2 regions of the Erwinia tracheiphila genome follow, and region 1 is predicted to be linked to the other one. Evidence: predicted binding sites of a transcription regulator. Region 1 holds the regulator's gene; the other holds the start of a gene.
The links. The regulator PhoB, encoded in region 1, activates phosphate uptake and scavenging genes when phosphate is short. The targets are predictions, from matches to a motif close to CTGTCATAAAACTGNCNNAT.

Region 1 (4,404 bases):
AAGCAAATTTAACATTGCCTTTTATATGACAGATGCCTGGCCGGTTTATAAAGTTCTGTTAAGTGCAACAGGCCACGTGGTGAGCAAGAAATATACCCAACGGACAGAACGACATAATCTTAATCTTCGCACACATATCAAACGACTGACCCGCAGAACAATTTGCTTTTCGAAGTCAGAGGAAATGCATGATAAGATCATCGGTTGGTATCTTACTCTTCATCATTATCAATAAATCTGCGTCACGACCCGTCAGTCCACCACATTAAGAACGCTAAAAAAGCATTCCTGATTATGCTTCACTTTGTACCTGGCCTTTCCACATAAGGCGTTGCTCATGACTGGCATGGAAGAGTGAACGGGGTTTTCGTACATGCAACCCCGCAGCGAACGGCCTACACCGAGCCGCGATACAAAAGTGTGAAGCGCCACACCTCCCGAACGGAAGGAAAACACAGCAGGGTATCCGGTAAACAGCAGAATCGGAACGGGAGCGCGCATCGGGGAACCTCCGGGAAGACATCGTCGGTACCCTGTGGCGTTGATTCTCAAAAAGCATCTGCCTGGCGAGGCGATCTGTATGCCATGCAATGAGAGACAGTGATGACACCACGCCAGTGAATATTCAACCCAGCCGCACCTGCCATAAGCCATAAGCCATAAGCCATAAGCCATTCTGGCGTTTGCTTGTGACATTATTCGCATGGCGGTCTGCATTCTTCGCGGTGGCTGGCAATAATGGCCTGATTATGCCCGGCAGGGTGTTTATTTACCCATCCCCGTCGTATCGCGCAAACAAAGCACTGCCGCTCAGTGCTCCGCTAACTGACAATCAGCCTTGAGAGGAAGCGTAAAACTAAAGCAGGTTTCTTTACCGGGCTGGCTGGTGATATTCAACCGCGCACCGTGATGGCTGAGTGCGTATTTTACAATAGCCAGGCCCAGTCCGCTGCCGCCCGTCTGTCTTGAGCGCGCACAATCCACGCGGTAAAAACGCTCCGTCAGGCGAGGGATATGCTCTGGCGCAATGCCGGGACCGTTATCGCTTACGCTGAAGGTTGCGCCCTGTGGCGTGCGAAGCCAGGCGATGACGATGCGCGTCCCGTCTGGCGTGTGGTTCACAGCGTTGTAAACCAGGTTGGATATCGCACTGCGCAGCTGTTCTTCATCGCCCAACACCTGCAACGTATCATCCACGCTGAAATCAATCTGATGGCGGCCCTGACTAAGGGTTTCCGCCTCGTGCTGCAGTAGCTTCAACATCACTGGCGCGTTGACCTGCTGCCGCAAATCCAGTGAGGGCGCGGCTTCAATTCGCGACAGCGTAAGCAACTGATTGACCAGATCATCCATACGGCGGGTTTGCGCATGCATGGTATGCAGTGCCTTGTGGCGCTGCGTCCCTTTCATCTCGGTTTCGGTCATCATTTCCAGATAGCCCTGCATCACCGTCAACGGTGTGCGCAGTTCATGGCTGACGTTGGCAAAAAAACTGCGGCGCGAGCTTTCCAGCTGGTGCATTTGCGTCATATCCCGCGCCACCAACAGATATTGCCCTTCACTGTAGGGCATCACGCGAAATTCAAGCTGGCGATGATTATTCAGCACAAGCGTCAGAGGGCGCGAAAAATCGCGCTGGCGCTGGTAGCGTGCAAATTCAGGATAGCGCAGCAGATTGAGAATGTTTTGCCCATTATCTTCCGGCCAGCGCAGCCCCAGCAGCTGCTGTGCCAGGCCATTACACCAGAAAATAAAACCTTCTTCGGTGGTCAGTACCAGCGCATCCGGCAGGGACTCGGCGCCGCTGCGAAAGCGTTTAATCAAATTGCGCAACTCGCGTCGACGACGACGATTACGCACCTGCATCTGATGCAAGCCGTAAAAAAGCGGTTCCCAGCTGCCCCGGCCGCCTGGTGGCGTCATACTGCGATCAACCCAAAGCCAGTGGGATAAGCGCAACAGATTAACAAAGTGCCAGCCCAGCAGCGACAACAGTGAAACCACCAGCAACCAAGGCAGATAGCCGACGACCAGCCCGATCAACAGCGCGGACAGGCAGGCGAGCAGGAGTTCCAGCAGCAATCCCTTCAGGGAGAGGCGTTCCAGCAAAGTGAATACTCCGGTTGTGGCGATTCAAAAACGCACAGAAAAACGGTAGCCAGTTCCACGAACGGTCTGCACCATGCGATCGTGGCCACTCGCCTCCAGCGCCTTACGTAAACGACGAATATGCACGTCAACGGTACGATCTTCAACGTAAACGTTGGTACCCCATACATGATTAAGCAACTGTTCACGACTGTATACGCGCTCGGAATGCGTCATAAAAAAGTGCAGCAGCTTATATTCCGTCGGCCCCATTTCCAGCGGCTGATTAGCGGACATCACGCGATGCGAAGACGGGTCCAGGCTGAGTCCCTGCATCTCAATCACCTCTTCCACCGCCATGGGTGAAATACGGCGCATCACCGCTTTGATCCGGGCGATCAGTTCCTTCGGGGAAAAAGGCTTAATGATGTAGTCGTCCGCCCCCACTTCCAGTCCGCGCACGCGATCTTCCTCTTCACCACGCGCGGTCAGCAGCATCACCGGAATATCGCGGGTCATCGCTTCACGCCTGAGGTGTTTAATAAACTGGATACCTGAACCGCCCGGCAGCATCCAGTCCAGCAGGATCAGATCTGGCCAGGGTTCAATCAGCTGACTGACCGCACTGTCATAGTCTTCCGCTTCAACAGGGTGATAGCCATTCCGCTCCAGAACGAAACACAACATTTCACGGATTGGGGCTTCATCTTCTACCACCAGAATACGCTTGGCCATTATTGCTCCTGCTGCGATGACGGGATGTCACTGGGATTCGCGGCGCTATTATGCGTCAGTTTTATGACAATTTTATGAAAAAAACCCGTCTGTCCGCGAACTGACAGCAATCCTGTGAAAGATCAAATGCCTTTGATGCTGGGGGTTTTTACCCGGTTTGTTTATAATCCTGCAAACGCATTCCGCACAGAAGGAAGCCCATGCGCATCATTCATACCGCTGACTGGCATCTGGGCCAGTTTTTTTATACCAAAAGCCGTGCCGCAGAACATCAGGCATTTCTTGACTGGTTGCTGGCGCAGGTAACCGAACAGCAGGCGGATGCGATTATCGTCGCCGGGGACATTTTCGATACCGGCTCGCCACCCAGCTATGCCCGCGAGCTGCTTAACCGCTTTATTGTCAGGCTCCAGCCAACCGGTTGCCAGCTGGTTCTGCTTGGCGGTAATCATGATTCGGTGGCGGTGCTGAACGAGTCGCGGCACCTGCTGGCCTGCCTCAATACCACCGTGGTTGCCGCCGCCGCTGAACAGCCGGACCAACAGATATTACGCCTGAACAACCGCCACGGTCAGCCCGCAGCCCTGCTCTGCGCCATTCCCTTCCTGCGCCCGCGCGATATCACTACCAGCCAGGCTGGCCTGTCTGGTCTGGAAAAACAGCAGTCTCTGCTGGAGGCCATCACCACGCACTATCAGCGGTGCTGGCAACACGCGCTGCAACAGCGCGAGGAGATGAAGCTGTCTGTTCCCGTCATTGCCACTGGTCATCTGACCACCGTCGGCGTGACCCAAAGCGATTCGGTGCGCGATATTTACATCGGCACGCTGGATGCGTTCCCCGCTCAGGCCTTCCCGCCAGCCGATTACATTGCACTGGGGCATATTCACCGAGCCCAGCGCATTGCCGGAACGGAGCATATTCGCTATAGCGGCTCGCCCATTCCTCTCAGTTTTGATGAGTTGGGTAAAGAAAAAAGCGTCTTTCTGGTGGAGTTTGCCGGGGACAAACTGCATCGGGTTGAACCCCTTGTCATTCCGATGTTTCAGCCGATGCAAATCATTAAAGGCTCGCTGGAAGAAATAACACGTCAGCTGACAGCCATTCAGCCGCGCCCAGACGGTAAAGTCGTCTGGCTGGATATTGAGGTGGTCACCGACTGCTGGCTGAATGACTTGCAGCGGCGCATCCAGGAGATAACGCACGATTTGCCGGTCGATATCGTGCTGCTCCGCCGCAGCCGCGAGCAGCGTGAACAAACCATTGTGCGTCAGGATAATGAAACCCTCAGCGAACTGAGCGTGGAAGATGTGTTTGCGCGCAGGCTGGCCTCCGAGCAGGACATGTCGCCCCAGCGGCTGGCCCGTATCACCGCGCTTTTTCAGCAAACGCTGGCAGAAATTGATGAGGAGGAACAGCCATGAAAATTCTGACCCTGCGCTTTAAAAACCTCAATTCGCTCAGGGGTGAATGGAAGATTGACTTCACCGCCGAGCCGTTCGCCAGCAACGGCCTTTTTGCGATCACCGGCCCCACGGGGGCTGGCAAAACCACCCTGCTTGATGCTATCTGTCTGGCGCT
Region 2 (4,404 bases), 610 kb from region 1:
CGCGGCCAGTTCGACCCGTGCCTGAAGCTCCATCGCGGTCATGAGCGCGCTCCTTCACTTTTTGCCAGTCTGAGGATCATCAGTTTGGAACAGGCGAGAACGATAAAGGTAATCACAAACAGAATAAGGCCCAGCTCCATCAGCACAGCCGTATGCACGCCAGATTCCGCTTCCGCAAATTCATTTGCCAGCGCTGAGGTAATGCTGTTGCCCGGCATAAACAGCGACGGGCTGTCGAGCTGGTAGGTGTTACCAATAATAAAGGTCACCGCCATAGTTTCACCCAGAGCACGGCCCAGCCCCAACATCACGCCACCAATGACGCCATTTTTGGTGAACGGTAACACGATGCGCCAGATCACTTCCCAGGTGGTACAGCCAATGCCGTATGCGGACTCTTTCATCATTACCGGCGTCTGCTCAAATACATCGCGCATGACGGAAGCAATGTAAGGAATGATCATTATCGCCAAAATTATCCCGGCAGCCAGGATGCCGATACCGAATGCCGGCCCGGAGAAGAGCGCCCCGATAATGGGAATATTTGACATCACGTTGCCGAGTGGCGTCTGGAAATAAGTCGCAAACAGCGGGGCGAAGATAAACAATCCCCACATACCGTAAACAATACTGGGAATCGCTGCCAGCAGCTCAATGGCGACACCGAGCGGACGACGCAGCCAGTTGGGTGACAGTTCCGTCAGAAACAGTGCAATACCAAAGCTGACCGGGACGGCAATGATCAGGGCGATGATTGAGGTGACAATAGTGCCGTAGATCGGCACCAGCGCACCAAATTGTTCGTTGGGAGCATCCCAGGTTTTACTCCATAAAAAAGCGAAGCCAAACTTCTGAATGCTGGGCCAGGAAGAGATAATAAGCGAAACAATAATGCCGCCGAGTAACAACAATACAATCAGCGCAGCCAGTTTAACCAGCGCACCGAAAATAATATCGCCCTGTTTGCCGGGGGCTTTAAATATCAGTCGGGTTGTAGCCATAAAATTCCCGATGTTAAAAGTGTAAGGGCGGCATCGCTGCCGCCCGGGAGTAAGGACCGATTCAGTCGCTCCCTGTCACTGCTTAGTAAAGCGCTTTACCTGCGCTGTCTTTTACATTGGTTTTCCAGGCAGCGCGGATCCTTGTAACCACGGAATCTGGCAGTGGAGCATAATCGAGGCTGGTGGTGGTTTTGCCACCGTTCTTATATGCCCAGTCGAAGAACTTCAGTACTGCCTCACCTTTATCCGCGCTGACCTGCTCTTTTTTTACCAGGATGAAAGTGGTGGAGGTAATTGGCCAGGCATTGTTTCCTTTCTGGAAAGTCAAATTCTGGGCGAAAGATTGACTCCAGTCTGCGCCTTTTGCCGCATCGCTAAAGCTCTGCTCACTGGGTTCAACCGGTTTGCCATCGGCATCAACAAGTTTGGTATAGGCCAGATTATTCTGTTTAGCGTAGGCGTATTCCACGTATCCAATTGAGCCGGGCAGACGCTGAACAAACGCCGCCACGCCATCATTGCCTTTACCACCCAAACCCGTTGGCCAGTTTACGGTGTTACCTTTGCCAATTTTGCTGCTCCAGTCGCTGTTCACTTTTGACAGATAGCTGGTAAAGACGAAAGAGGTGCCGGAACCGTCAGCGCGGCGCACCACGTTGATATTGCTGTCTGGCAGTTTCACATCGGGGTTAAGTTTAGTGATAGCCGGATCGTTCCATTTTTTAATAGTGCCGAGATAAATATCCCCTACGGTTTTGCCATCAAGAATGAGCTGACCTGATTTGATGCCCGGAATATTTACCGCCAGCACCACCCCTCCAATCACGGTTGGGAACTGGAACAAACCGTTTTTAGCTAAATCTTCTTCTTTCATCGGTGCATCGGACGCACCAAAATCCACCGTTTTAGCAATGATCTGTTTCACGCCGCCGGAAGAACCAATCCCCTGATAGTTAACCTTTGCTCCAGTCACTTTGTTGTAATCTGCTGCCCACTTGTTATAAACGGGTGCAGGGAACGTGCCGCCAGCACCAGTCAGATTCGTCGCAGCAAGTGCTGAAACAGCGGTCAGAGAAAGGGCAACTGCCACGCAACGAGCCACCGTTTTTTGCATCAGAGTCATGTTCCCTCCAGGGGATAAAATTCAGGCTTTATACAGTTTTACTATCTATAAATATTGCTGCTGGAGGCAAAATAGGACAGTTTGATGACAGTAAAATGTAGGCTGTATGACAGTTTTGTGACAGAAAGCAAGGTCATGGTCGACTTTGTTTCATTAGGTTACAGCAGGAACGGCAATGCAAAGTCGGCGACGAATCGCCAACAATGGGAATAAGCGGGGACGGAAAATCCGGCCCCATAGCGAATCATTCCACAGTAACTGATTTAGCCAAGTTACGCGGCTGATCGACATCTGTCCCTTTAATCAGTGCAACGTGGTAAGAGAGCAGTTGCAGCGGCACCGTATAGAAAACCGGCGCGATAATTTCTTCAACATGGGGCAGCGATATAATGCGCATTCCATCGCAGTTGCTGAACCCGGCATCCCTGTCTGCAAAAACATACAGCAGGCCGCCACGGGCACGGACTTCCTCAATATTCGACTTCAGTTTCTCCAGCAGCTCGTTATTTGGCGCAATGACAATCACTGGCATATCAGCATCAATCAGCGCCAGTGGCCCATGCTTCAGCTCGCCTGCCGCGTAAGCTTCAGCATGGATGTAAGAGATTTCTTTCAGCTTAAGCGCGCCTTCCAGCGCGACAGGATACTGATCGCCACGCCCCAGGAACAGCGCGTGGTGCTTATCAGAAAACTCTTCTGCCAGCGCTTCTATCAGCTTATCCTGCGACAACATTTGCTCGATACGGCTGGGCAACGCCTGAAGCGCGTGAACAATATCGTGCTCGATTTCTGACGCCATGCCCTTGAGACGGCCAATTTTTGCCACCAGCATCAGCAATACCGCTAACTGTGTGGTAAAGGCTTTGGTGGAGGCAACACCGATTTCCGTCCCCGCTTTGGTCATCAGCGCAAGATCGGACTCGCGTACCAACGAAGAGCCAGCCACGTTACAAATGGCCAGCGATCCAAGGTAGCCAAACTCCTTTGACAGGCGCAATGCAGCCAGCGTATCCGCCGTTTCACCGGATTGCGAAAGCGTAATCAGTAAACTGTTTTTGCGCACGGCCGATTTGCGGTAGCGGAACTCCGAGGCAATCTCCACGTCACACGGCAGATTCGCCAGAGCTTCAAACCAGTAGCGGGAAACCATACCAGAATTGTAAGAAGTACCGCAGGCAACGATCTGAATATGTTCAACCTGCGTCAGTAACTGGTTCGCCTGTGGTCCCAGTTCGGAAAGATCAACTGCCCCGTGACTGAAACGCCCGCTAAGGGTGTTTTTAATCGCCATCGGCTGCTCGTAAATCTCCTTTTGCATATAGTGGCGATAAATGCCCTTATCCCCCGCATCATACTGCGCAGTAGATTCGATTTCACTGCGCAGTACCTTTTCGCCAAGGTGATCGAAAACCGTCACGTCGCGGCGGGTTACCTCGGCGATATCCCCTTCTTCCAGATAAATAAAACAGCGGGTGACAGGCAGCAGGGCAAGCTGGTCTGAGGCAATGAAGTTTTCTCCAACGCCACGTCCAATCACCAGCGGGCTGCCGGATCGAGCCGCTACCAGCACCGAGGGATCGCGGCTGTCGAGAATAACCATGCCATAAGCACCGCGTAACTGGGGGACAACCCGCTGCACCACTTCTCGCAATGACCCCCCCTGCTGCTGTTCCCAATGAGCCAGATGAGCAACCACCTCGGTGTCCGTCTCAGACGCAAAATGGTAGCCACGGGCGATAAGCTGCTCACGCAGCTGTGCATGATTTTCGATAATGCCGTTGTGAACAATGATGATATGTTCAGAGATATGCGGATGGGCATTCGCTTCCGAAGGTTCTCCGTGCGTTGCCCAGCGCGTGTGCGCAATTCCCGTTCCGCCGGGTAATGGCGTACTTTCTGCCGCTTCCGCCAGTATCTTCACTTTCCCAAGACGTCGAAAGCGGGTAACCTCGCCTGCAGCGGTGACCACCGCCAGCCCGGCTGAGTCATAGCCGCGGTATTCAAGGCGGCGTAATCCTTCCAGCAGAATTTCAGCGATATCACGTTGCGCTACTGCACCTACAATTCCACACATATTTTTTCCTGAGATCATGTCACGTCAGACCATTCATCTTGTCTTCTGACCTGATTATTCTGGTCTTTGCCGGTTCCCCGAGCCTTGTAGAGAGTGGGGATTATCGTTATTTATTGCTGATGCGTTGCAGCTCATCCATGGAACAAAAGCGGTCAACTAAAATTATTTTTTCTTTACGGGCCGCTGCCAGTCAGTTTTCAGAATTT

Region 2: pstS (phosphate ABC transporter substrate-binding protein PstS) is a predicted target of PhoB. The motif match lies at 2,229-2,248, and genes of this name have one in related genera.

The regions. Positions count from the first base shown of each region.
Region 1 covers NZ_CP089932.1:4,411,445-4,415,848, forward strand. The annotation lists one part of gene LU633_RS22775 (IS1 family transposase) at 1-235, shown strand, start outside; gene phoR (phosphate regulon sensor histidine kinase PhoR) at 811-2,109, opposite strand; gene phoB (phosphate response regulator transcription factor PhoB) at 2,134-2,823, opposite strand; gene sbcD (exonuclease subunit SbcD) at 3,024-4,247, shown strand; gene LU633_RS22795 (AAA family ATPase) at 4,244-4,404, shown strand, end outside.
Region 2 covers NZ_CP089932.1:102,314-106,717, reverse strand. The annotation lists gene pstA (phosphate ABC transporter permease PstA) at 1-42, opposite strand, end outside; gene pstC (phosphate ABC transporter permease PstC) at 39-1,001, opposite strand; gene pstS (phosphate ABC transporter substrate-binding protein PstS) at 1,084-2,124, opposite strand; gene glmS (glutamine--fructose-6-phosphate transaminase (isomerizing)) at 2,369-4,198, opposite strand; gene glmU (bifunctional UDP-N-acetylglucosamine diphosphorylase/glucosamine-1-phosphate N-acetyltransferase GlmU) at 4,361-4,404, opposite strand, start outside.